DNA from 3 places in the Streptomyces bathyalis genome. Region 2 is predicted to be linked to each of the others. Evidence: riboswitches for the same ligand, from Rfam matches in the RefSeq annotation. Region 2 holds a riboswitch; each other region holds the start of a gene.
What was found. Region 2 has a riboswitch for cyclic di-AMP ahead of G4Z16_RS18050 (M23 family metallopeptidase). Riboswitches for the same ligand answer to the same signal wherever they lie in the genome.
Positions count from the first base shown of each region.

Region 1: linked by a shared signal. The riboswitch ahead of G4Z16_RS11705 (C40 family peptidase) and the one ahead of G4Z16_RS18050 (M23 family metallopeptidase) in region 2 are both predicted to bind cyclic di-AMP.
Region 3: linked by a shared signal. The riboswitch ahead of G4Z16_RS32985 (transglycosylase family protein) and the one ahead of G4Z16_RS18050 (M23 family metallopeptidase) in region 2 are both predicted to bind cyclic di-AMP.

Region 1 covers NZ_CP048882.1:2,732,462-2,740,221, forward strand. Annotated here, with positions in the region: gene pcrA (DNA helicase PcrA) at 1-1,494, opposite strand, end outside; cyclic di-AMP (ydaO/yuaA leader) riboswitch at 1,702-1,874, shown strand; gene G4Z16_RS11705 (C40 family peptidase) at 1,882-2,964, shown strand; gene G4Z16_RS11710 (hypothetical protein) at 3,105-3,458, opposite strand; gene G4Z16_RS11715 (cytochrome P450 family protein) at 3,525-4,730, opposite strand; gene G4Z16_RS11720 (hypothetical protein) at 4,973-6,313, shown strand; gene G4Z16_RS11725 (DoxX family membrane protein) at 6,628-7,164, shown strand; gene G4Z16_RS11730 (hypothetical protein) at 7,247-7,648, opposite strand; gene G4Z16_RS11735 (PspC domain-containing protein) at 7,645-7,760, opposite strand, start outside.
Region 2 covers NZ_CP048882.1:4,145,569-4,153,328, forward strand. Annotated here, with positions in the region: gene G4Z16_RS18040 (PP2C family protein-serine/threonine phosphatase) at 161-1,441, opposite strand; gene G4Z16_RS18045 (Rieske (2Fe-2S) protein) at 1,617-2,543, opposite strand; cyclic di-AMP (ydaO/yuaA leader) riboswitch at 3,286-3,444, shown strand; gene G4Z16_RS18050 (M23 family metallopeptidase) at 3,783-4,727, shown strand; gene G4Z16_RS18055 (aldo/keto reductase) at 5,405-6,415, shown strand; gene G4Z16_RS18060 (PPOX class F420-dependent oxidoreductase) at 6,517-6,945, opposite strand; gene G4Z16_RS18065 (DUF397 domain-containing protein) at 7,008-7,220, opposite strand; gene G4Z16_RS18070 (helix-turn-helix domain-containing protein) at 7,204-7,760, opposite strand, start outside.
Region 3 covers NZ_CP048882.1:5,585,846-5,593,605, forward strand. Annotated here, with positions in the region: gene G4Z16_RS24185 (thiamine pyrophosphate-dependent enzyme) at 1-748, shown strand, start outside; gene G4Z16_RS32985 (transglycosylase family protein) at 1,005-2,027, opposite strand; cyclic di-AMP (ydaO/yuaA leader) riboswitch at 2,087-2,265, opposite strand; gene G4Z16_RS24195 (response regulator transcription factor) at 2,542-3,366, opposite strand; gene G4Z16_RS24200 (oxidoreductase) at 3,686-4,603, opposite strand; gene G4Z16_RS24205 (alpha/beta fold hydrolase) at 4,698-5,540, opposite strand; gene G4Z16_RS24210 (class-II fumarase/aspartase family protein) at 5,634-7,280, opposite strand; gene pcaG (protocatechuate 3,4-dioxygenase subunit alpha) at 7,267-7,760, opposite strand, start outside.

The DNA.
Region 1 (7,760 bases), 1.4 Mb from region 2:
GTTGGCCAGCACCCGCAGATAGGCCAGCACGTCCCGGACCTCACGGCGCTCGTAGAAGCGGACACCGCCGACGACCTTGTACGGCAGCCCGACGCGGATGAAGACCTCTTCGAAGACACGCGACTGTGCGTTCGTGCGGTAGAAGACCGCCACGTCGCCGGCCCTGGCCTCGCCCGCGTCGGTGAGCCTGTCGATCTCGTCGGCGACGAACTGCGCCTCGTCGTGCTCCGTGTCCGACACGTAGCCGGTGATGCGGGCACCCGCGCCGGACTCCGTCCACAGGTTCTTGGGGCGGCGGTTCTCGTTCCGCTCGATCACGGCGTTTGCGGCGCTGAGGATCGTCTGCGTGGAGCGGTAGTTCTGCTCGAGGAGGATCGTCGTGGCGTCCGGATAGTCCTCCTCGAATTGGAGGATGTTGCGGATCGTGGCACCGCGGAAGGCGTAGATGGACTGGTCGGCGTCGCCGACCACGCACAGCTCGGCCATCGGAGGCGCCGGCCGCTCCTCCTGCTCCTCGCCGCCTTCCTCGTCCCCGGCGCGGGGCTGCTGTTCGGCCGGTTCGCCGGTGCCGACGAGCTCGCGCACCAGCATGTACTGGGCGTGGTTGGTGTCCTGGTACTCGTCGACGAGGACGTGGCGGAAGCGGCGCCGGTAGTGCTCGGCGACGTCCGGGAACGCCTGGAGCAGATGGACGGTCGTCATGATGATGTCGTCGAAGTCCAGCGCGTTGGCCTCGCGCAGCCGCGCCTGGTACATCGTGTACGCCTCGGCGAGAGTTTTCTCATAGTTGTCGGACGCCTGCCCGGAGAACTCCTCGTCGTCGATCAGCTCGTTCTTGAGGTTGGAGATCTTCGCGCTGAACGCCTTCGGCGGATACCGCTTCGGGTCCAGGTCGAGGTCCCGGCACACCAGCGCCATCAGCCGCTTGGAGTCGGCCGCGTCGTAGATCGAGAAGGACGAGGTGAAGCCGAGCTTCTTGCTCTCACGGCGCAGGATGCGTACGCACGCGCTGTGGAAGGTGGACACCCACATCGACTGGGCGCGGGGGCCGATGAGTTCCTCGACGCGCTCCTTCATCTCGCCTGCCGCCTTGTTGGTGAAGGTGATGGCGAGAATCTGCCCGGGATGGACATGGCGTGCCGAGAGGAGGTGCGCGATGCGGTGCGTGAGCACACGGGTCTTGCCGGAGCCGGCGCCCGCGACGATCAGCAGCGGCGTACCGGAGTGCACGACGGCCGCGCGCTGCGACTCGTTCAGCTCCGCCAGCAGCGCTTCCGGGTCGACGACCGTACGGGGTGAGCCGCCCCTGTGGTACGAGGACGAGCCTCCCGTGCCGCCTCCGTAACGGCCGCCGGGCCCTTCGCCGGAGCCGTTTCCGGGGCCGCCCGAAGGCCCGTCGGAACTGCTCGGGCCGTCCTGCCCGGGAGAGGCACTGTCCTGCGCGCGCACGGGTGCGAGGTCCGCCAGAAAGCTGTCGTCGAAGAGGCTGCTCATCGTCGTAGAAGTCTAGATTGCCGCGCCGACACCGCACCGCCACTCCCCTCACGGGATAACGAACAGATATCGGACGTATCACCTAACGGCCTTCACAGACGCCCCACATCTCGCTACCGTGCCGTGCCAGGCGGTCCGCACCAATCGCCGGCGAAAGCGTCGGCACGGGCCGCCTCCGCCGAATCCGACGGTCATCCGAAGGGCAACCGACGAGCAATGCCCACGGAGCCGGGGACCCACCGCGTACGCGCAGTCCGGCGTACGCACCCGGGGTGAATCGGGAAGCGCGCACCGCGGAAGCACCGCGCACGACCCGTAGGGCAGCCTTCCGAAAGCCCGAACCCGTCAGCTAACCCGGTAGGCGGTTCACGGAAGGAGCTGCCGGTCTTGGCGTCACATCGCAAGCCGCGCACCCGAATACTGAAGACCGCCTCGACGAAGCGCGGAGTCCTCGGCATCACCACGGCGGCACTCGCCTCCGTCTCCCTGCTCTCCCAGAGCGCGCAGGCCGCACCGGACGACGGCAAGCCGTCGATCTCCGAGGTCAAGAAGAAGGTCGACAAGCTCTACCAGCAGGCCGAGACCTCGACGCAGAAGTACAACGAGGCCAAGGAGAAGACGGACGCCCAGCGCAAGAAGGCCGACAGATCCCTCGACGAGGCGGCCGAGCGCACCGCGAAGCTCAACGACGCGCGCCGCACCCTCGGCAACTACGCGACGGCGCAGTACCGTTCCGGCGGCATGTCCCAGACCGCGACCCTCCTGCTCACCGAGGACCCGCAGCAGTTCTTCCAGCAGACGCACGTGCTGGACCGGATGAGCGGCCGTCAGAAGGAAGCCGTCGCCGACTTCGAGAAGCAGCAGAAGGCGGCGCAGAGCAAGCGGGAGCACGCCACCGAGGAACTTGCCGCCCTCAACGCTTCTCAGAAGGCGCTCAAGGAGAACAAGCAGGAAGTGCAGGACAAGCTCTCCGAGGCACGGAAGCTGCTGTCGAAACTGACGGCCGAGGAGAAGGCACGCCTGGCCGCGATCGAGAAGAAGAAGCAGGAAGCGGCCCGCAAGGCGGCGGAGCGCGCCGAGGAGGCGCGCCAGGATGCGGGAAGCGGCGGCGGCTCGCAGTCGTCGCAGACCGAGAAGGTCCTCGCCTACGCCAAGGCGCAGCTGGGCAAGCCGTACGTGTGGGGCGCGACGGGCCCCGCCTCCTTCGACTGCTCCGGTCTCACACAGGGAGCGTGGAAGGCCGCCGGCATCTCGCTGCCCCGCACGACGTGGGACCAGGTCAAGGTCGGCACGAAGGTCGCCAAGTCCGAGATGAAGGCGGGCGACCTGGTCTTCTTCTACGACGACATCAGCCACGTCGGCATCTACGTCGGCGGCGGTCAGATGATCCACGCACCGAAGCCCGGCGCGGACGTGACCTACGAGGACGTCAGCTACATGCCGTTCCACTCGGCGGTACGCCCCGGCTGACGGCGGGCCACCCCGTCCGTGCGCCCGGTCCGCGGCAACGCGACCGGGCGCACCCCTCGGGACACCGGGGAGCGCACGGGGAGGTGCGGCGGCTCAACCCTCCGCCGATGAAGGCGACTTCAGGGCCTTCGTCTCGTCCGTCAGGTCCACAGGACGGCGATGAAGATGTTCGCCACAGTCAGCGCGCCGACCGTGCCGAAGAGGGACGAGGGCACCTTCTCCTCGTCCCTCTTCACATACACCAGGCCCAGGATCACCACGAGCAGCGCGAGCTTGATGCCGATCTTGACGTTGTTCACGGGGTCGTCGCCCGCCTGGTTGAGGCCCACGAGGACCATCCCGGTCACCAGCATGGTGAGCGCGCCGTGCAGCATGCCGGGCACGAAGCGGGCCTCGTCCGCACGCATCGCCTTCATCTGGAAGAAGAAGCCGCCCAGCAGGGCCGCGATTCCGATGATGTGGAGGCCGACGAAGACATGTATGAGTACGTCCATGGCCTGGGAGCCTAGCGAGGCGCCGCTCACACCCGCGCCCCGGGCCGGGCTCCGCCGCCGCACCCGTCACCAGCGGACGGGCAGCCGCCGCACTCCCCTCATCAGCATCCCCGGCAGCCACGGCAGGGTCGACTCGTCCGCGTCCGCCGCGATCTCCGGGCAGCGCTCCAGCAGCGAGCGGATGGCGATCCGGCCCTCGAGGCGGGCCAGCGGAGCCCCCAGGCAGTAGTGCAGGCCGTGGCCGAAGGCGATGTGGCCGCGGGCGTCGCGGCGGATGTCGAAGCGGTCCGGGTCCTTGAAGCGTTCCGGGTCGCGGTCCGCGTCGGCCATGGCGATCAGGACGGTCGAGCCTGCGGGAATGGTCACCCCGCCCATCTCCACGTCCTCCAGCGAGAGCCGCTCCGTGCACGTCTCCACCGGGCCGTCGTAGCGGAGCATCTCCTCGACGGCGCCGTCCAGCAGGCCGAAGTCGGCACGCAGCGCGGCGAGTTGGTCCGGGTGCGCAAAGAGGGCGCGCATGCCGTTGCCGATGAGATTGACCGTGGTCTCGTGGCCGGCGATGAGCAACAGCACGGACATCCCGATGAGTTCGTCGGACGACAGCCGGTCACCGCCGTCGTCCACGGCGTGGATCATCCTGCTGAGCACGTCGTCGCCCGGGTCGGCACGCTTGGCCTCGATCAGCCCCGCCAGATATGGGGGCATCTCCTCGTAGGCACGCCGCTCCGCCTCGTTGCTGGTGCGCGCGACCATCTCGTTGGACCAGACGCGGAAGGCGGCGCGGTCGAGTTCGGGCACCCCGAGCAGTTCGCAGATGACGGTCATCGGCAGCGGGAACGCGAGGCACGCGATCAGATCCGCGCGCCGCTCCTCACCCGCCACCATCGCGTCGAGCAGTTCGTCGGTGATCTCCTGGATGCGCGGCGCCAGCAGGGCCATGCGGCGCGGTGTGAACTCCCCCGCCACCAGCCTGCGCAGGCGTGTGTGGTCGGGCGGGTCCTTCATCAGCATGTGCGCGAGGGCGGGCTGGGAGCTGTCGGTGTTGTGGATCTGCTCGATGCTGCCGTGGTTGATCCAGTCCCGGCTCAGCCGCGGGTCGGTGAAGGCCCTGCGCGAGGCTTCGTGCCCGACGACGAGCCAGAACTCGGCACCGTCCGGGGTGCGTACGTGGTGCACCGGGGCCTTCGCGCGGAGCGCAGCGTAGACGGGGTAAGGGTCGCGGTTGAAGTCCGGGCTGAGTCGCGCCAGTTCGACGATGGCGTCGGCCGTCATGTGTTCCCCCTGTTGACGAGTCGAGGGGCACGCTAACGGCGACAACTCCTGCGTAAGAACGTGAATTTCGGACAATTATCCACAGGCTACGCCTTGTGGGCCGGGCGAGGACATCATGTGTCCACCGTCCGGCTTCTCCTCTCACACAGCCGGGTGATGAAGCGCGCCCTGCCGACAGGGGCCTGTGATTCGTAGGGCACAATGCGCCTTTCACGAACGTGTTTGAGAGGCGGGGTTGCACAGTGGCCGTGGACACGGCACGCGACGGGACGGGCGGCGGCAGCGGCGCACGCGAAGAGTCCGTCCCGCTTCAGAAGTCCGCCCCGTCGGGCGCCCCTTCGGGGGCCCACTCCACCTCCTGCACCTGCGGCGACTGCCCGCACGGTGCCCGCGAGGGCCACCGGCACGCACGTGAGGACTTCCGCCGCCGCCGCGACGAACTCGCCGCCGGCAAGGGCCTTCCGGCCGCTCTCGCGCACTCCCCGGGAGCCTCCCGTCAGTGGGTCTCCGACGAGTTGACGCGGTCCGCCCGTACGGTCGCCGAGCGCGCACGCGAAGAGGGTGCGATGCGGCTGGAGTCGCTGTGGCGGCAGACCGTCATCGCCATCTGGGCAGCCGTCGGTGTGCTGCTGATCGGGCAGTTGCTCACCGCACTGTCCGCCGGCTGGACCGCCGGGCGCACCGCGTCCCTGATCGCCGCGGTGATCGCCGCCGGCGTCGTCTCGCTCGCCGCGTACCTGCACCGGGCGCGCGGCGGGGCGCTGGCCCCGCTCATCGGCGAGGACAACAGGCTGTCCACCTCGCGCACGGTGGCGGCGGCGTGGGTGCTCCTCGCCGTGTACACCGTCCTCGTCCTGGCGCTCGAACTGGCGGGCCGCTCCGGGAAGTCCGAGCGTCGCGCCCTCATCGAGGGACTCGAACTCTCCCGTGGCGCGGGGCTGTTGACAGTGCTCGCGCTGAGCTGCGCCGTCGCGGTCTTCGTCCGCCGCACCGTCTCGGTCCGCGTGCAGCACCAGCGGCTCCAGAAGGTGCGTGCCGACCGGCCCCGCGCCGGTGACCTTCTCACCGACGATGCAGGCCGGGGCTCCTTCTGCGACGTGCAGTACGTCCTGATCAGCGGCGTCGCCGTGGTGTTCGCCGGCGTCCGCCTCGCGCGGCAGCCGGACCAGCTGCCGGACCTGCCCTGGAGCCTGGCCCTGCTGGTCGTGGTCTCGGCGGCGACGTATCTGACGGGCAAGTACGCCGAGGGCGGCCGTCCCGTGGTGCTCTCCGTCGTACGGGCCCGCGAGGTCGGGGACCTGCACGCGCCCATCCGTACGGGCGACGACATCGAGATCCGCGGCGCGGGCTTCGTCCCGCCGGGTGCGGGTGAGCCGGACCGGCTGTCGCGGATGGTGGTCCGTGTCGGGGCGGTGCATGTGCCGGTCCCGCTGATCCCGTCCGGCAACGGATTCTCCAACCCGGCCGATGCGACGCTCACCGTCCCTGTGCCCGTGGAGGTCGAACCGGGCCGGGTCGAGATCCAGGTCGTCACCGCGGCGGGCGTGGAGACCAACCGCTACCCCATCGACGTCGCCGACTGAGGCGGAGCGCCCCTGGCGCGCGGTCCGGGCGTCCGCGCTATGCCGGGTGCGACCGCCGGCAAACCGGCGATGACCGGTCATTGTCCCGAGGACATGCACCGCGAGGGAGCGGTGGCCCGGCGCACTGAACCGCATCCGATTGGCCGGTTTGTCGCGAATGCACCCGCACCCGCGAGGTCTTCGGCCGCGGTAGCTGACTGAGATCGTTCAGAGAGGGTGTAACGCGGGCCACAGCCGCGTACCGTAGCGACTCGACTTCAGCCCGAGCCGAACACGCATGCGGCACAGGGGCGACTACGGAAGGTGGGACTGTCATGTCTCTGGCGGATCAAACCAGGACTGATGCGCCTGTCAGCGGCTCCCCGGGCAGTGTGCGGGCAAGAGCGTCCAAGTACGCACTGGTCCCGCTCCGTCTCTTCCTCGGAGCCACCTTCATCTACGCGGGACTGGACAAGCTCGTCATCAACAAGGAGTTCCTCAACGGCAAGGGCGGCGACTCGCTGGCCCAGGTTCTGGAGTCCTCGCACGACGCCGCTGCGATCCCCGCAATGATCGACCTCGCGCAGAACGACCCCAAGGCATTCGGCATCGCCATCGCCGCTGGCGAAATCGCCGCCGGGCTGGGCGCGTTGGTGGGACTGTGGACCCGCCTGGCCGCCTTCGGCGGCATGCTCATATCGCTCAGCTTGTGGCTGACGGTCAGCTGGCAGAGCGACCCGTACTACTACGGCAACGACCTCCCGTACATGATGGCCTGGGTGCCGCTGATCTTCGCCGGAGCTTCGGTGTGGTCGCTCGACATGGCCTTCTCGCGGCGACGACGCCGAAAAGGCAGGCACATCTTCGGCTAGGGCCGAGGACCGGGCACGGCAGATGTGGGACGAGGCGGGGGCCCCGCTCCGGAGGCACAGCCTCGGGGGCTCGGCTCCCGCCTCAGTCCGTTCCGGTTCCTCCGCCGCTGCCGCCGAACGGCCGGGTGCCGCCGTGCTGCTGGCCACCGTGCTGCTCGCCGCCGTGCTCCCGGTCGTCCTTCTGCCCGTCGTCCCGCTGAAGCCCGCCGGTCGCCGACGCCCCGTACCCGCCGCGCAGTTCGTCCATCGGCATCCGGCCCGGCACGCCCGGCCCCTGCGTCCTCCGCCGTCGCAGAAGGCGCCGCACCGCGAAGGTCGCCACCGCCGTGAACGCCGCCGCCACCAGCGACGCCGGTACCAGCACCAGCAGCGCCCACACCGGGACCCGCCACTGCCCGAGCGCGTCCAGCGCGTAGACCACCGCGGCGCCCATCAGCATCAGACCGAGCAGCAGCCGCGCCGGTTCGAAACGGTGCCGGTTCATCGGCGCTCCTCGCTCCGCCCGTCCCCGGGCACGCTGCGCGCGGGCAGGTGGTCGGTCCGTGCACCGGAGGAGAGCACCCGCACGATCTCCAGCTGCCCGACCGTGAGGTCCA
Region 2 (7,760 bases):
CGAGGACCGGGCCTGGGCGCACCTGGCCCGCACCGCTCCGGCCCGCCGGGCCCGCACCGCTCCGGCCTGCCGGGCCCGCACCGTCCGAGTCATCCGCACCACCCGGGGGCGGCCGTCACCGAACGGCCGCCCCCGGTCCGGTTCCGGCGGTCCGTGCGGGTCACCGCGTGGCGGCCGCGTGCGCGGACGCATCGTGCTGGAGGACGACGATCACCAGGTCGTCGTTGATCGACTCGGCCCATCGCGTGACGTCCTTGTGCACGAAGGAGACGACCTCCGACGGATCGACGGTCTCGGGCTTGCCGCGGATGTGTCCTCCGCCCCCGCTCCTCCCGGCCTTCGAGGCACCCGCGTAGCGCTCCTCGAGCCGCCGCCCCAGCGGGTAGAAGCCGCCGTCGGGGCTCCGCGCCTCCGTGACCCCGTCGGAGTAGGCGATCAGCGCCTCGCCCTCGGCCAGTTCGTACGTCGTCTCCCTCGGTGGCCCGTTCGGTGAGAGGTCGCCGAGCCCCAGCGGCAGGGCGGGCTCGGGATTCACGGGGGCGACGCCCTCCGGGCCACCGAGCCGGAAGACCGGCGGATGCCCGCAGTTGAGGATCCGCACGCGCCCTCCGTCCGAGGGGAACTCCAGCAGCACCGCCGTCGCGAACATCTCCTGGGACCAGCCGCGCGGCGTTCCCCTGACGGGGACGGCCAGCGAGCCGCCCACCTCCATGTCCTCCCGGTCCATGGCCATCGCCGCCTCGATGCGTACGGCCACCTCCGAGAGCGTCGGGCAGGTCATGGCCGCCTCCCGGAACGAGGAGGTGATCGTCGCGACGCCCTCGGTGGCCCCGATGCCCTTGCCCCGTACGTCGCCGATCACGGCCCGCACCCCGTACGGCGTCGGCCGGACGCTGTAGAGGTCGCCGCCGATGAGAGCGGCCTCGTCGGCGGCGCGGTAGATGCCCGCGAGGCGCACATGGCGCAGCCGCTCCGGCAGCGGCCGCAGCAGAGCGCGCTGCGTGGCCTCGGCGACGGCCTGCACCTGTACGAGCTGAAGCGTCGTGCGTTCGAGGATCATCGCCAGCAGCGCGGAGAAGCCGGTGACCAGGACGAGGGTGATGACCGGGCCCGCGATGTTGTCCGGATACACGTCCGTCAGGGCCACGTGCATTCCGGCCAGCAGACCGATCGACAGGGCACCGATGACGAGCGTCGCGGCCGGCCGGGACAGCAGCGCCGCCAGGACGACGGCCGCCGTGAGGAACGAGGCGAACGAGTAGCGCGTCGGGGTCAGCAGCTCCAGGACGAGCGCGAGCACGACCAGCCCGGGCGGGAGGGCCCTCACCCATCTCGGCAGCCAGTCCGTGCGCCTCGCTCCCGCCACACGCCTGGCGAAAACACCGTCCGGAAGCCTCAGGCGTTCCAGGATGCGCGTGGTGCCCGTGCCTCCCGCGTCCACGTCTGTCGTTCCCTTCCGACGGGGGTACGCCGCTGTCGCTTCCGCTCCGGCCTCCTCTCAGTCTCTGCCACGGGTGCCGATCCGGCTCGGCGTCCCGTCCGGGCGGCGGACGGGGTGCAACGGCTCGGGAGACGGTCCGGGTCGGGCCGGTCCGGGCCGAGGGACCACCGTCGGCTCAGGCGAGGCGCGCCTCCACCTGCCCGTCCACGTGCCGAGTCTCGAAGACGGGCTGCGGGGACGTGGCGGGTCCGCTCACGTTCCAGCCGTCCGAGAGCCGGAAGACGCTCCCGTGCCAGGGGCAGCGGACACATCCGTCGACGATCTCTCCCTGCGACAGCGGTCCCGCCATGTGGCTGCACCGGTCCGCGAGTACGTGCACGGCGTTGCCGCTCGCCCGCACGACGAGCACCGGGGTCTCGCCGACGGTCCGCCGCACCGCCTTCCCGACCGGGAGGTCCGTGACCGCGCCGAGCGCGTGCCAGCCGGGCTCCGTGCGCACCGGGATGTCCTCGGCGTGGTTGACGGCCGCCGCCTGCCGGTAGGCGAGGTGACCCCCGAGCGCGCCGCCGATCGAGACGGCCGCGAGCCCGGCGTATCCGAGGGCCCGCCCGCGAACGGAACGGCCGCGCACGCGTGCGCCCAGCGAGGACGCGTACAGGAAGATCGCGGTGGAATTGGCGAGCGCGTGCACCAGACCGACGCGCATCTGCGGCTTGCGCAGCTCGGCCCAGTCGACCCATCCGGTCACCGCGGCGGGCACGGCGGCGACGAGCCCCGTGGCGATCAGCATCGCGGGCGCGTAGTGCCTGCGCTTGCCAGGAATCAGATCCAGGACGGCGGCGGAGAACCATGTGCCGAGCGGGATCTGCACGAGGGCCGGATGCAGCGGGTGGCCGAGCCAGTGGCCGTGCAGTACGTCGCGGTCCTCCTCGCTGAGGGGGAGTGCGTGCACGGCCCGCTGGATTCCCTGGAGGGGAGGGTCCAGCCGTGTGTCGTGCTCGGTCTTCTCGATGGCGGCGAGCACGCGTCCCTGCCGCTCGGAGTCGGGCAGCACGGCGCGCAGCGCGCTGGCGCAGGCAAGCAGCTTCTGTGAGTAGGACATACAGCCCGGTTCCCGTCAGGAACGGGAGCAAACCGCGACAAGGAGGGCATGGCGGGCGGGTGGCCCGGTCCTTGGGCCGGTCGGATGGCGGCTGCGGGGCCGGCCTCGCGCGGTCGCGTGAGGCCGGTCGGCGGACGGGGTGCCCGTGCGGGCCGGGCGGCCCGGCCGCCCTCGGCGGTGGACCGGCTCGTGTGCCTGGTCTCCCCCGCGGGACGAGGACGTGGCTCGTCCGTCCGTGGGTCCGGTGCAGGCGACGTCGGCGGAGTCGCCCCATCGTCGTGCCGCTGAACGACCGTACGCCGCAAGGGTGTTGGCGAGGGGCCGCGGGTGCAGCCGCCGGGGGCCGGTGCAGTTGTCGCGGGTGCGGTCCGTGTCGGCGGGCCGGGGGTGCGTACGAGCCGGACCGAACTGCCGCAGCAAGGCGTCCGTTCGGCGTTCCGGTCGGTGTTCTGCTCCCCGGCGGGACGGGCCGGGAGATGAAGCAGAAGGAACCGCCCTTCACGGACGGTTCACCCGTCACCCACCGCGACCTCACGAGTGGTGGAGGGTGACCGCGTGTCCCAATTGGCCCTTACTGTCCAGGAACCTGCATGTCATGCAGCTACAAATCTCACCGGAACCGCTTGGAATCTCAGCTGCGGCTCTATTAACGTTCCATAACGCAGCGCGGTCGTCACTGCCGTCACGAGAGACGGCTCCGTGCGCCGTCGCCGAATCCTGAAAGTGCACCACCCCGAGCCACAACTCGATATCGCTGCACCAAGGGAACCGGGGAACCACCCCCTGCCACACGGCAGGGATGGGGTGAATCGGCAAGTTCCGCCCACGGGCGGGCAGTTCGTAGGAGACCTTCCTGCTCCGAACCCGTCAGCTAACCCGGTAGGCGAGAAGGAAGGAAAGGAGAACGCCCCCGTGGCGTCCAACAGGCATGCCCCCGAGGGCACGTACGACCCGTACCTCGACGACGAAGAGTCCGACAGATACGGCCAATACGGCTCTTACGGCAACGACGACCCGCACCAGCAGTCCGGCGGCTTCGACTTCTTCGAACAGGCCGACCGGTACAGCCAGTTCGACGCGTCGGGCCAGTACGGCCAGTACGACGCGTACGCCTCGCAGCTGACCGAGACGTACGGCACGGACGGCACCTACGGGTACGGGACCGACGGGGCATACGCCACGCAGGAGTTCGCGGCGCCTTCGCCCGAATTCGGCACGTACGACTTCGGCCAGGGCGAGATGCCCCCCGTGCCGAACGCCTTCGACACCGCCGCGGGCGCCGTCCCCGGCGAGGAGTGGAACCCCACCGAGGAGTCGGTGCGCCCCGTACGCGGGCGGCACAAGCTCGCCAAGCAGCGCGGCGGGAGCATGGCCCGCAGCAGTGCCGTGCTCGGCGTCGGCATGATCGCGGCGGTCGGCGCCGGCGGCATCGCCACCGCGCAGGAGAAGCCCTCAACGGCGATCTCCATGCCGGATGTGGCGGAGAAGGCCAAGGAACTCCCTGGCGTCAAGCTGCTCGCCGGCGGTTCCGACGAGAACGTCGCAGGTCAGCCGCTCACGCAGGCGGCCCTCACGGCAAGTGACGCCAAGGAGGGCCAGACCGACGCGGGCGAGGCGCTGCGTTCCCGCATCCTCCAGCAGGCCCAGTCGCAGCAGTCGCAGGCCGAGGATTCCGCCCGCGACGCGGCCATCGAGGCGGCCCAGGCCAAGGCCGCGAAGGCCCAGAACAAGGCCGAGGCCGAGAAGCGCCAGCAGGCGGAGGAGGCCCGCCTGGCCAAGCTCGCCAAGAGCTTCAAGCTTCCCGTCTCCGGCTACCAGCTCACCTCTCAGTTCGGCGAGGCCGGCAGCCTGTGGTCCAACGGCCACACGGGCACGGACTTCGCGGCCTCCTCCGGTACGCCGATCCGCGCGATCCACTCCGGCACGATCAAGGAGGCGGGCTGGGCCGGCTCGTTCGGCTACCGCACCATCCTCCAGCTGGACGACGGGACGGAACTCTGGTTCGCCCATCAGTCGTCCATGAACGTCTCGGCGGGTCAGAAGGTCCGTACGGGCGAAATGATCGGCCGCGTCGGCTCCACCGGGAACGTCACGGGTGCTCACCTGCACCTTGAGGTCCACCCCGGCGGCGGCGCCGCGATCGACCCGGCCGCGTGGCTGCGGGGCAAGGGCCTCACGCCCTGACACTGCCGCGACAGGAGGGGCGGCCGTCCGCGGGGCTCCCCTCCCGTACGCCACACCGACACCGTCACCGTCACCATTCCCGACACCGCTTCGGCGGCGGTCCGCCGTCAGCGCCAACGTCATACGCACCCCTACACGTACGCACGCGCCTCACGCGCGTAAGGCGTACGCACTGCGGCATACCCGCCTCCGGGCGTACTCCGCATCTCACATCTCCACATGCACGACGACTGCCCGTCGCGATGACCTATCGCGCCGCCGCCGCCTCGCACCGTCGAGGTGCGCTGGACCACGCACGACTCGCCCATGCCCCTCGGCGTACACAAAGGAGGGGACGAGGCGGCGGCGGACGGGGGCCCTCTCCTACGCGAGCACGGCCCCACCCCCAAGTTCCGGCGGCCCTGGTGGACCACCCCCCGACGCCAGGGCCGTCGGTCTTTCCCTGCGCGGGGTGAGGGGGGTGGATGTCGTTGGCGTGAGCGGCGAGGTGCGGGGCCGCGGGTTCGCGGGTTCGCGAGGGGTGCGGGGCCGCGAGGTTCGCGAGGGGTGCGGGGCCGCGAGGTTCGCGCGGGGCGAGCGGCCCGAGGGCTCGGGGTTCGTGATGGGCGCGGGTTGCCGACGCGTCCGCGTGGAAAAAGGCATGGGCGGGTGATCGGGCAGAGCGCTACGGTCGGCACATGTCTGAGCCCAACTCCTCTGATCCGACGGCCCCGACGACCGGCGGACTCGCCTCGCGCCGTCCGCTCGGGCGGCTCTCCGTATCGCCGCTGTGCCTCGGCGGCAACGTCTTCGGCTGGACGGCCGACGAAGCCGCATCCTTCGACGTCCTCGACACCTACACCGCGGCGGGCGGCAATTTCATCGACACCGCCGACGTCTACTCCGGCAGGCGCCACGGCGTCGACGGCGGCATGGACTCCGAGACCGTCATCGGCAACTGGACGGCGGCGCGCGGCAACCGCGACGACGTCGTCATCGCCACCAAGGTGGGTGCGCACCCCGACCGCAGGGGACTCTCCGCCGCCAACATCAAGGCCGCGGCCGACGATTCGCTGCGCCGGCTCCGCACCGACCGCATCGACCTCTACTACACGCACTTCGACGACGAGAGCACCGAGGTCTCCGAGATCGTCTCCGCGCTCGACGATCTCGTACGCGCGGGCAAGGTCCGCGAGATCGGCGCGTCCAACATCTCACCGGAACGCCTCGAAGCGTCCCTCGACTTCAGCGCCGAGGCCGGCGCCGGCACGGCCCGCTACGCCGCGCTCCAGCCGCACTACAACCTCGTCTCGCGCGACACCTACGAAGGCCCCCTGGCGGAGCTCGCCGAGCGCCGGCAGCTCGCGGTCATGCCGTACTTCGCGCTGGCCATGGGGTTCCTCACCGGCAAGTACCGTGCGGAGCAAGGCGGTTCGGCGGGCACGGGAGCAAGCCCGCGCGCCGAGCGTGCCTCGAAGTACCTGGAGACGGAGAGCGGCCCCCGCGTACTCGCCGCCCTCGACCGGATCGCCGAGGCCCGGGGCGTCGCCCACGCGACGATCGCCATCGCCTGGCTGCTGACCCGCCCCACCGTCACCTCCCCGATCGCCAGCGCCCGCTCACGCGAGCAACTCCTGCCGCTGCTGGCGCTCGACGAGGTCCGACTGACCCCGGAGGAGACGAAGCTTCTGACGGAGGCGTCGGAGTAGGGCGGTTGATGGCGGGGAGCCGTGACGCAGGCTTGTAGGAGTCCGGGTCGGGCGGGCCCGGGGCCGGACCCGGAATCACCGGAGTCGGCCGAAGACCTCGCTCAGCGCTGGAGGGGCTGCCCGTACGCGTGGTCGATGCCGAGGCGCACGACCAGGCGCCGGTCGGCGACCATCGCCGCGCGGTACTCGTCCCAGTCGGGATGCTCGCCCTGGACCGCGCGGAAGACCTCGATCAGCTCCTCGACCGTGTCGTCCTGCGGGTCGGTGGCGACGGGCGTCAGCTCCGCGTTGCCCTCGGCCACCGTCCACGCCCAGCCGTCGTCGCTCCTGACGTGGAAGCTCGCGCGCGGATCCCGCAGCAGATTCCGCGTCTTGGCGCGGTCGGCCGTGACGGAGATCCGGATGAGCCGACGGGCCGAGTCGTAGGTGTAGTTGACGTTCGACAACTGCGGCCGTCCGTCCCGCTTGAGAGTCACGAGCACGCCCAACTTGTGCTCGGCGAACAGCGCGAGCAGTTCTTCGTCCACGATCCTCGGCCTGTCCTCTCGGTCTGTCCGGGCCGTCCGCCCGGAGGCGCTGCCGGGTGCGCCCGTCAGAACTGCCGACGCTTGACGGCGTCCACGAACGCGCCCCAACCGCCGGCGGGAAACACCACGACGGCGCCGACGCTACCGGCGCGCTTGCTGTCCCGTACGGGAACGACACCGGGCAGGCCACGCGCGACCTCGACGCAGTTACCCCCGTCCCCGTTGCTGTAGCTGCTCTTGTGCCAGGCGGCACCGCTCAGATCAACGTGAGTCGTCATTTGCGTAGTCCTCTGCAGCAGCCTCAATCATCGTCAGGGACGCCCTGGGAGGTGACGCAGCGGCCCTCAGCAGATCGTACGACTTGGTGTACTTCTTCACGAGCGCCAAGTCATCGATGGTTTGCCCGCTGTGCAGCGACTCCGTATAGGCCAGTGCAGGAGCATCGTCAAAGGTCATCAACATGACCGATCCGATCATGAAGGGGTGCGCCCCGGCGTTCAACGGCAGCACCTGCGTAATGACGCGTCCCCGCCGGGCCAGCGCGGCGATGTGCTCGAACTGCTCGGCCATGGCACCTGACTCCATGATCGGCTGATGCAGCAGCAGCTCGTGCAGAATCACCCAGTATTCGGGCCTCTTCGGCTCGTCGAAGACGACCGCGCGCTCCAGCCGTGCCGCTACCTTCTTGTCGACGTCCTCACTCAGATCCAGCGGATACTGCGCCCGCACGACGGCCCGGGCGTAGGCATCGGTCTGCAACAGCCCCGGAATCAGAGTCGGCGCCCACTCGTCGATGGTGCGTGCGCGCTTCTCCTGCT
Region 3 (7,760 bases), 1.4 Mb from region 2:
CGCCGTCGTCACGGACGACCCGGCCGAGGCCCAACGGGCCCCGGTCGCACTCGCCGTGGTGGCCGAACTGCCCGCGTTCTGCACGGCGCTCGCCCAGACCGCTGGCAAGGGCGAAGGCGGTGCCGCACGGACGCCCGACGCCGTGCGGCCCGTCGCCGAGCGGGCCGTTCCGCCCCCGCCGCCCGCCAAGGGGGAGCCGCTGCGTGCCGCACACGTACTGGCGGAGCTCGCGCGGCGGCTGCCGGAGGAGACGGTGCTGGTGGAGGAGACCCCCTCCAGCCGTCCCGATCTGCACGCGCTCGTGCCCGCGCGTCGGCCCCTCGGATTCCTGAGCGCCGCCATGGGCGCGCTCGGGTTCGCGCTGCCGGCGGCCATCGGCGTGCGGATGGGAGCGCCGGAGCGCCCGGTGGTGGCGGTCGTCGGCGACGGGTCGTCGCTCTACCAGATACAGGCGCTGTGGACGGCCGTGCGCTACAAGGTCGGCGTCGTCTTCGTCGTCCTCGCCAACGGGCGCTACGCGATCATGGACCGGCTCGCGGACAAGCACGAAAACACCGCGCCCTGGCCCGACTTCGAGGAAGTCAGCGTCTCCGGCATGGCGAAGGCCCTGGGCTGTTCGGCGCGCCGTGTCACCGGACACGCCCAACTCCTCGCCGAATTGGACGCGCTGCTTCCCGAACTCCCCGACAGCACACGGCCGCTGGTTCTCGAAGTCGCGGTGCGTGCCGAGGAGACATTCCAGCCGTGAAGGGCCGCGGGCGGAATCCGTTGCGCCGCCCGTGACAACGCGGAACAAGGAAAAGCCGATGGCGGCTGGTCCCCCGGAAGGAATCCGGTGAACGAGCCGCCATCGGCGTGGCAATGCGGTGGACAGCCGATTCGCCGAATCGCTGATCCGTGGACGATTCGGAGAATCGCAGGAATGCTGAATCGCACCGCACCTGTGTTGAGTTGTCGCCGGCCTTGTCACCGACCCGTCGGACCGGGTCCGGTGGATCGCTCGGTCAGTACGGTCCGTTGACGTTGTCGATCGAGCCGTACCTGGCGGCCGCGTAATTGCAGGCGGCCACGATGTTCGCGACGGGGTCGGTCATGTTATTGGCCGTTCCCTCGACGTGGTACGAGTCGAAAGTCGGCTTGATGGTCTGCAGCAGACCCTTGGACGGGGTGCCGTTCTGGGCATTGATGTCCCAGTTGTTGACGGCGTTCGGGTTGCCGCCGGACTCCCGCATGATGTTGCGCTTGATGCCGTTGTAAGTCCCGGGAATGTTCTTGGACTTCATGATGTCCAGGGACTCGCGGATCCAGCCGTCGAGGTTGTTCCCGTACTTCGAGCCGGAGGAATGCGTGGCGCCGGCCCGCGGTGCCTTTTCGCTGCGCTGCGGCTGCGAGCGCGAGGCCCGTGCCTCGCCGTCGAGGCTGAGCTTCTGACCCGGGCGGATCAGGTCGGGGTCGGAGCCCACGGTCTTCCGGTTCGCCTTGTACAGGCCCTGCCAGCCGCCCTTGGTGTCGTGCTCGCGGGCGATCGCGCTGAGGGTGTCCCCGGTCTCGACGGTGTACTTCTCGCCGCTCCTCGGGCTGTCCTTCTTCCCGGCCTTCTTGGGCTTGGACTTCTCGGCCTTCTTGTCGGCCTCGCCGGCAGCGGCCTTCGCCTGCTTGTCGGAGCCGCCCGACAGGTCCGGAGCGGCGCTGTCCGCGCTCAGCCCGGCCTTGGCGCCGCAGGAGGGCCAGGCCCCGGGGCCCTGGCTGTCGAGCACCTTCTCGGCGACCTTGATCTGCTCTTCCTTGGTGGCCTGGTCGGCGCGCTGTGCGTATTCCGTGCCGCCGTTGGCGGCCCATGTGCTCTGGCTGAACTGGAGGCCGCCGTAGTAGCCGTTGCCGGAATTAATGGACCAGTCGCCCGTGGACTCGCACTGGGCGACCTTGTCCCAGGTGTCCACGGAGGCGGCGTTCGCGGTGCCCGAGCCGATGAAGGGCAGGGCGATGCCCGCACCGCCCGCCGTAATGGCGAGGGAAGTGCGCGACACTCCGCGCGGGATACGGCGATTGGACTGACGACGGTGTCGACCGCGTCCGGACATAGGGCTGTTCCTCTCCTGCGCCTGCGAGGTGAGCTGTCGGATTCGGGCTGGAGCAGCCCGGCCGCGGCGAATGCGAGGGGGCATTCGCGTGCGGCTTCACCCCAAGCCGTGCGTTTCCAAGGGGGCGAAACGCGCGGCACTTACCTGGGTCCCCCGCTCCTGCCGGGCTGGGATTGCGTGATTTCCGCGGGCCGGTGGCAGGATTCGGCGTTCCGGCAGCGGACCACCGCACGGGAGACGCGGTGGGCTTGCACGTTAATCAGAAGGAATTCGTCACCACAAGAAAGGCGCAGAATCCACGGAAGATGAAGATCGCGGAAATTGGCATGTACGGGTTAAGGCGTGCCGTTCCATTCGCCTTACGGTGCAAGGGAATTGAACGGACCGGGATGAGCGTGAAGTCGCCGATGTGACGCCGGTCACGGGGTTTCTGTGGCGCGAATCACGCTTTCCGCCCGATTTACGGACCGGTCTGCGCGGGGGCCTCGGAGCCGGACGGATCCACGCGGTGATAGCGGCGCTCCGGACGCCCCGTGGTGCCGTACCGCAGGGTGACGCGGGCGGTCCCGACGGAGACGAAGTGCTCCAGATACCGCCGGGCGCTCACACGGGACAGGCCGATGCGCCCGGCGCACTCGGAAGCGGAAAGGCCCGCGGGATCCGTCTCGGCGTCGAGCGTGGCACGCACCAGTCCGGCCGTCTGCTCGGTGAGGCCCTTGGGCAGCCGCGTACGGCCGGCGGCCCCGTCCTCCCTCGCATGCGGGCGGTGCGCTCCGGAGCCCTCGGTGCCGCTGCCGCCCGGGAGGCCGGACGTGCCGGGGTCGCCGGGCTCGCCGCCGGGGGCGGACGCGTCGCCGAACAGCCGGTCCACGTCCCGCTGTTCCGGCGCCTGGAGCGCCGCAAGGGCCTCGCGTCGTTCCGCGAACCGGAGCAGCCGCTCCTTGAGCAGCTGCCCCTCGAAGGGCTTGATGACGTACTGCACGGCGCCGCCGCGCTGCGCGCCCCGCACGGTCTCGGCATCACGGGCGGCGGTGACCACCAGCACGTCGGGGCCTTCCTCCGGCCCGCCGGTGCCGCGCAGCTCCCGCAGGACCTCCAGGCCCGGCAGGTCGGGAAGGTACATGTCCAGCAGCACGAGGTCGGGCCGCAGCTCGCGCACGGCCGCCAGGGCGTCCTTGCCGCTGTGCACGGCTCCCGCCACGGTGAAGCCCGGCACCTGCTCGACGAGGGTGCTGTGCAGGCGGGCAACCATGAAGTCGTCGTCGACGACGAGTACGCGGATCACGGCTGCCTCCTCCCGCCGCGCCGGGCGGGCGGCTCCGGCGTGAACGGACGAACAAGAAGTACGGGATGTATGGGGTGTACCGGACGCCGGACCGGCGGGCGGGCGGCGGTCCTCCCCGGTGGCACCGCACGGACGCAGGAAACCATGCCCGATCCCGAGGTCACGCACAAAGGCTCCGACCGAGCCGACGGCGGAGGTACGGGGGCAGTACGGCGGCGAGAGGCGGTTGAGCGGCACCCCCCGGCCGGCACCGGAGGAGGCCCCGCGTCAGGAGCGCCGGCACCGTCCCCGCTCAGGGCCCCGGGTCGGAGCACGGGGGTCACTTCACTGCGTAGGTGACCCCCGTCAGCCGTTCCGAGACCGCCCAGAGCTGCGCCGCCGCGATGTCGTTGCGCGTCCACGGGGCCCGCCAGGCCGGACCGGGGCCGCCTCGCACGCCCAGGATGCGCGGACCGTAGAAGGTGTCGCCGTGCACGTACGGCGCGGTCGCCGCGTACAGGACCGGCGCCGCACCCTGGTCCGCCGAGGCGCCCACCGCGTCGGTGAACAGCTGCGTCACCCGCTCGCGCCCCGCCTTGCCCGCCAGCCGCGGGCCCTTGGCCTGCAGTTCGGTCCGCGCATAGCCGGGGTGGGCGGCCGTGACGGTCAGATCGAGGCCCTGGTGGTCGGCACGGTGCGCAAGCTCCCGCACGAAGAGCAGGTTGGCCGTCTTCGAGGCGCCGTAGGCGACCATCGGGCGGTAGTGGCGCTCGCTGCCGAGGTCGTTCATGTCGATGTTGGACAGGAAGTGGGCCATGCTGGCGACCGTCACCACGCGGGCGCCGGGCGCGGCGAGGAGCCGCTCCAGCAGCAGCCCGGTGAGGGCGAAGTGACCGAGGTGGTTCACGCCGAACTGCGTCTCGAAGCCGTCGGCGGTACGTCCGTAGGGAACCGCCATCAGGCCACCGTTGTTGACCAGCAGATCGAGCCGGCGGTAGGGCAGCGTTCTGGCGAACTCCCGTACGGACGCCAGGTCCGCCAGGTCCAGCAGGCGCAACTCCGCGCGGGCCTCGGGCACTTGGGAGAGCAGCCGGTCCAGAGCGGCGGCGCCGCGCTGCTCGCTGCGGCACGCCAGCACCACCCGGGCGCCGCGCCGCGCCAGTTCGCGCGCAGTCACGTAGCCGATGCCGCTGTTGGCGCCCGTCACCACCGCGGTACGCCCGCTCTGGTCGGGGATGCTGCGCGCTGTCCAGCTCATGCGACTCAGCGTATGGCGGCCGGACGGACCGCGCGAGGGAGCCGCAGGGGGGTTGCGAGGCTCACGGGGTCGCCGCCGGCCGCCCGCGCCGGGCTCACCGGCGGTCCGCCTGGCCGGGCACGCCTTCGTGGTGGACGAGCAGGGCGGAGGTGACCGGGTCGGGACACTCGGCGTTGGCCAGATGCGCGGCCCCGGCGACCTCCACCAGGGCGGCGCCGGGGATGCCGTCGGTGATCTCACGGGAGTGCGCGGGCGGCGTGGCCGGGTCGAGGCGTCCCGCGACGGCGAGGGTCGGCACCGTCACATCGGCGAGCCGGTCCCGCAGGTCGAACGACGCGAGGGCGTCGCAGCAGGCCGCGTACCCGGCGGCTTCCGTACAGCGCAGATCCTCCAGCATCGCCGCACCGTGCGGCGTGCTCCCGTACTCGGGCGAGAACCACACACCGGGGCGGGACGCGATCATGGACTCGGTGCCGTTCGCACGCACGGCCGCCGCACGCTCACGCCAGGCGGAGGGCTCTCCGAAGCGGGCCGAGGAGCAGACCATGGAGAGCGTCGTGAGCCGCTCGGGGTGGTGCACCGCGAGGTACAGGCCGACGGCGCCTCCCAGCGACACCCCGGCGTAGGCGAACCGCTCCCAGCCCCGGGCGTCGGCCGTGCGGAGCACCAGTTCGGCCAAGTGCCCCACGGTGGCGCTGCCGTCGTTGGGGATCAGTTCGCTGGAGGAGCCCGCCATCGGTTCGGCCGGGGAGGCCCCGTGCCCCGGAAGGTCCCAGCGCAGCACGTGGTGGGTGCGGATCAGCGAGGGAAGCTGCGGCTCCCACACGGCCAGCGAGGTGCCCAGGGACGGCCCGAGGATCATCGGCCTGCCGTCGGCCGGTCCGTCGACCCGGTGGTAGGGGAGCGGCTCGGCAGCGGGCCCGCCGAGAGCGGTCACGGTGATGTCCCCGGGACTGCTCGACCTGCGGGGTGTATCGCTTCCGCTGTCGCCGGGCGAGGCGGGAGGTGGGATTCCGATGCCGATGGTCTGTCACCGCTCTCGGTCGGGGGCTGCTGCGTCGTCTGCGTCATCGGGGCTGCTTCTGCGCCAACTTCCCTGATTCTCCGCGTCCTGTGCGGTGCCGGGCGGCTGTGCGGGCCCGTGCGCCGGAACGGACGAACGGACGGGCGTCGGGCCGCGCCGCAGCGCGCGGTCGGTGAGGGCGGGCGCGGAGCCCGTGTAGTGCGTCGGGTCCGTCAGGTCACGCAGCCGGTCCCTGGAGAGCATCTCGTGCAGGGTCGGCTCCTCCTCCTCGAGGGCCTCGTCCAGCGTGATGCCCTCGTCCACGGCCATCCGTGAGGCGGCGTCCAGCAGCTTGCGCGCGCGGGCGCGGCCGAGGAGCGGCCCGAGGGCCACGGTCAGGCGCTCGCTGACGATCAGTCCCTCGGTGAGGGCGAGGTGTTCGTGCATCCGGTACGGGAAGACCTGGAGCCCTTCGGCGAGTTCGGCCGCCTCGTGTGCCGCGCCGCCGGTCAGCCGCAGCAGGTCGCGCACCGGCTGCCACTCGGCGTGCCAGGCGCCCGCGGGGCGCTCGTCCTCTGCCGTGAGCGAGGACAGCAGCGTCGCGGCGAGGGCCGGGGCCTGACGCGCGCTGGCGGCGACGAGCGTGGCACGCACGGGGTTGGTCTTGTGCGGCATGGCGGACGAGCTGCCTCCGTCGCCCTCGCCCACCTCGCTGATCTCGCTGCGCGAGAGCACCAGCACGTCCGCGGCGAACTTGCCCAGGGCGCCGCAGGCGAAGGCGCAGGCCGACCCGAGATCGGCGACGGGCGTGCGCAGCGTGTGCCACGGCAGCGGGGGTTCGGCCAGTGGGAGCTCACGCGCGTAGGCGGCCAGCAGCCTGAGGCCCAGGTCGGTGGCGGGAACGCCGTGCGCTGCCTCTTCGGGGGACTCCGACTCCGGCCCGTGGCTGCCCGGACCGGTCCTCGGGCCCGTACCGTCGCCGTCCGTTCCCGCGTGGGCGTCCGCCTCGGCGTAGGCCGCGAACGCCGCCAGCGTGCCCGCCGCGCCGCCCAGTTGGACGGGGAGGCCGGCACGTGCCGCCGAGAGCCGGTCACGGGCGTCCAGCACCAGGCTGCGCCAGCCGGCGACCTTCAGGCCGAAGGTCGTGGGCACCGCGTGCTGGGTCAGCGTCCGCCCCGGCATGGGGGTGTCGCGGTGCTCGGCGGCCATCAATGCCAGCTCGCGCGCCGTGCGGTCCAGGTCGGGGAGGATCGTGTCCAGCGTGCGGGCGGCGACCAGCATCAGCGCCGTGTCGAGGATGTCCTGGCTGGTGGCGCCCCTGTGCACGTACGGCGCGGCGTCACGCCCGACGGCGTCGGTCAGGTCCGCGACCAGCGGGATCACCGGATTGCCGCCGGAGCGGGCACGCAGCGCCAGCCCGCGTGCGTCGAAGCGTTCCGCACGGGCGGCTTCCGTGACCGCCGACGCGACGGAGCGGGGCGCCAGCCCCACGGCGGCCTGCGCCCGCGTCAGCGCGGCCTCGGCGTCCAGAAGTGCCTGGAGCACCGCCTCGTCCCCCGTGCCGGACTCCGCGCCCGAACCGGCCCGTGCCGGTGCGAGAAGTCCGACGTCCTCCGGTCCGGGGCCAGGGCTGCTCCCCGGCCCCGTACCGGAGCCTCGTTCATTGGAAGTCAAGGAAAACGGTCTCCTTCTCGCCCTGAAGCCGGATGTCGAAGCGGTACGAGCCAGTGGCACGTTCAGCCGTTGCCACCAGGGTCTCGCGCCGTTCTGCATCGAGCGAGGCGAGAAGCGGGTCGTCGGCGTGCGCTTGAGTGTCTCCCGGAAAGTACACGCGGGTGAAGAGGTGGTGCAGGAGCCCGCGCGCGAAGACACACACACTGATGTACGGGGCGTGGCCCGCGCGTGCGCCGGGCCGGAAGGTGTGCGCGGTCCAGTGGCCGTCCGCGTCCGTCGCCACTCGTGCGAAACCGGTGAAGTCCACGCCGTTGCGCCCGAGATGACCACCGTTCACCGGGTCGCGCCGCATGGAGCCGGGCGCCCCCGCGAGGTCTCCGTCGGTGTCGGCCTGCCACAGCTCGATGAGCGCGTCCGGTACGGGCGCGCCCGAACCGTCGTAGACGTGTCCGTGCACGGTGACGGTGCCGTCGCGGCCCG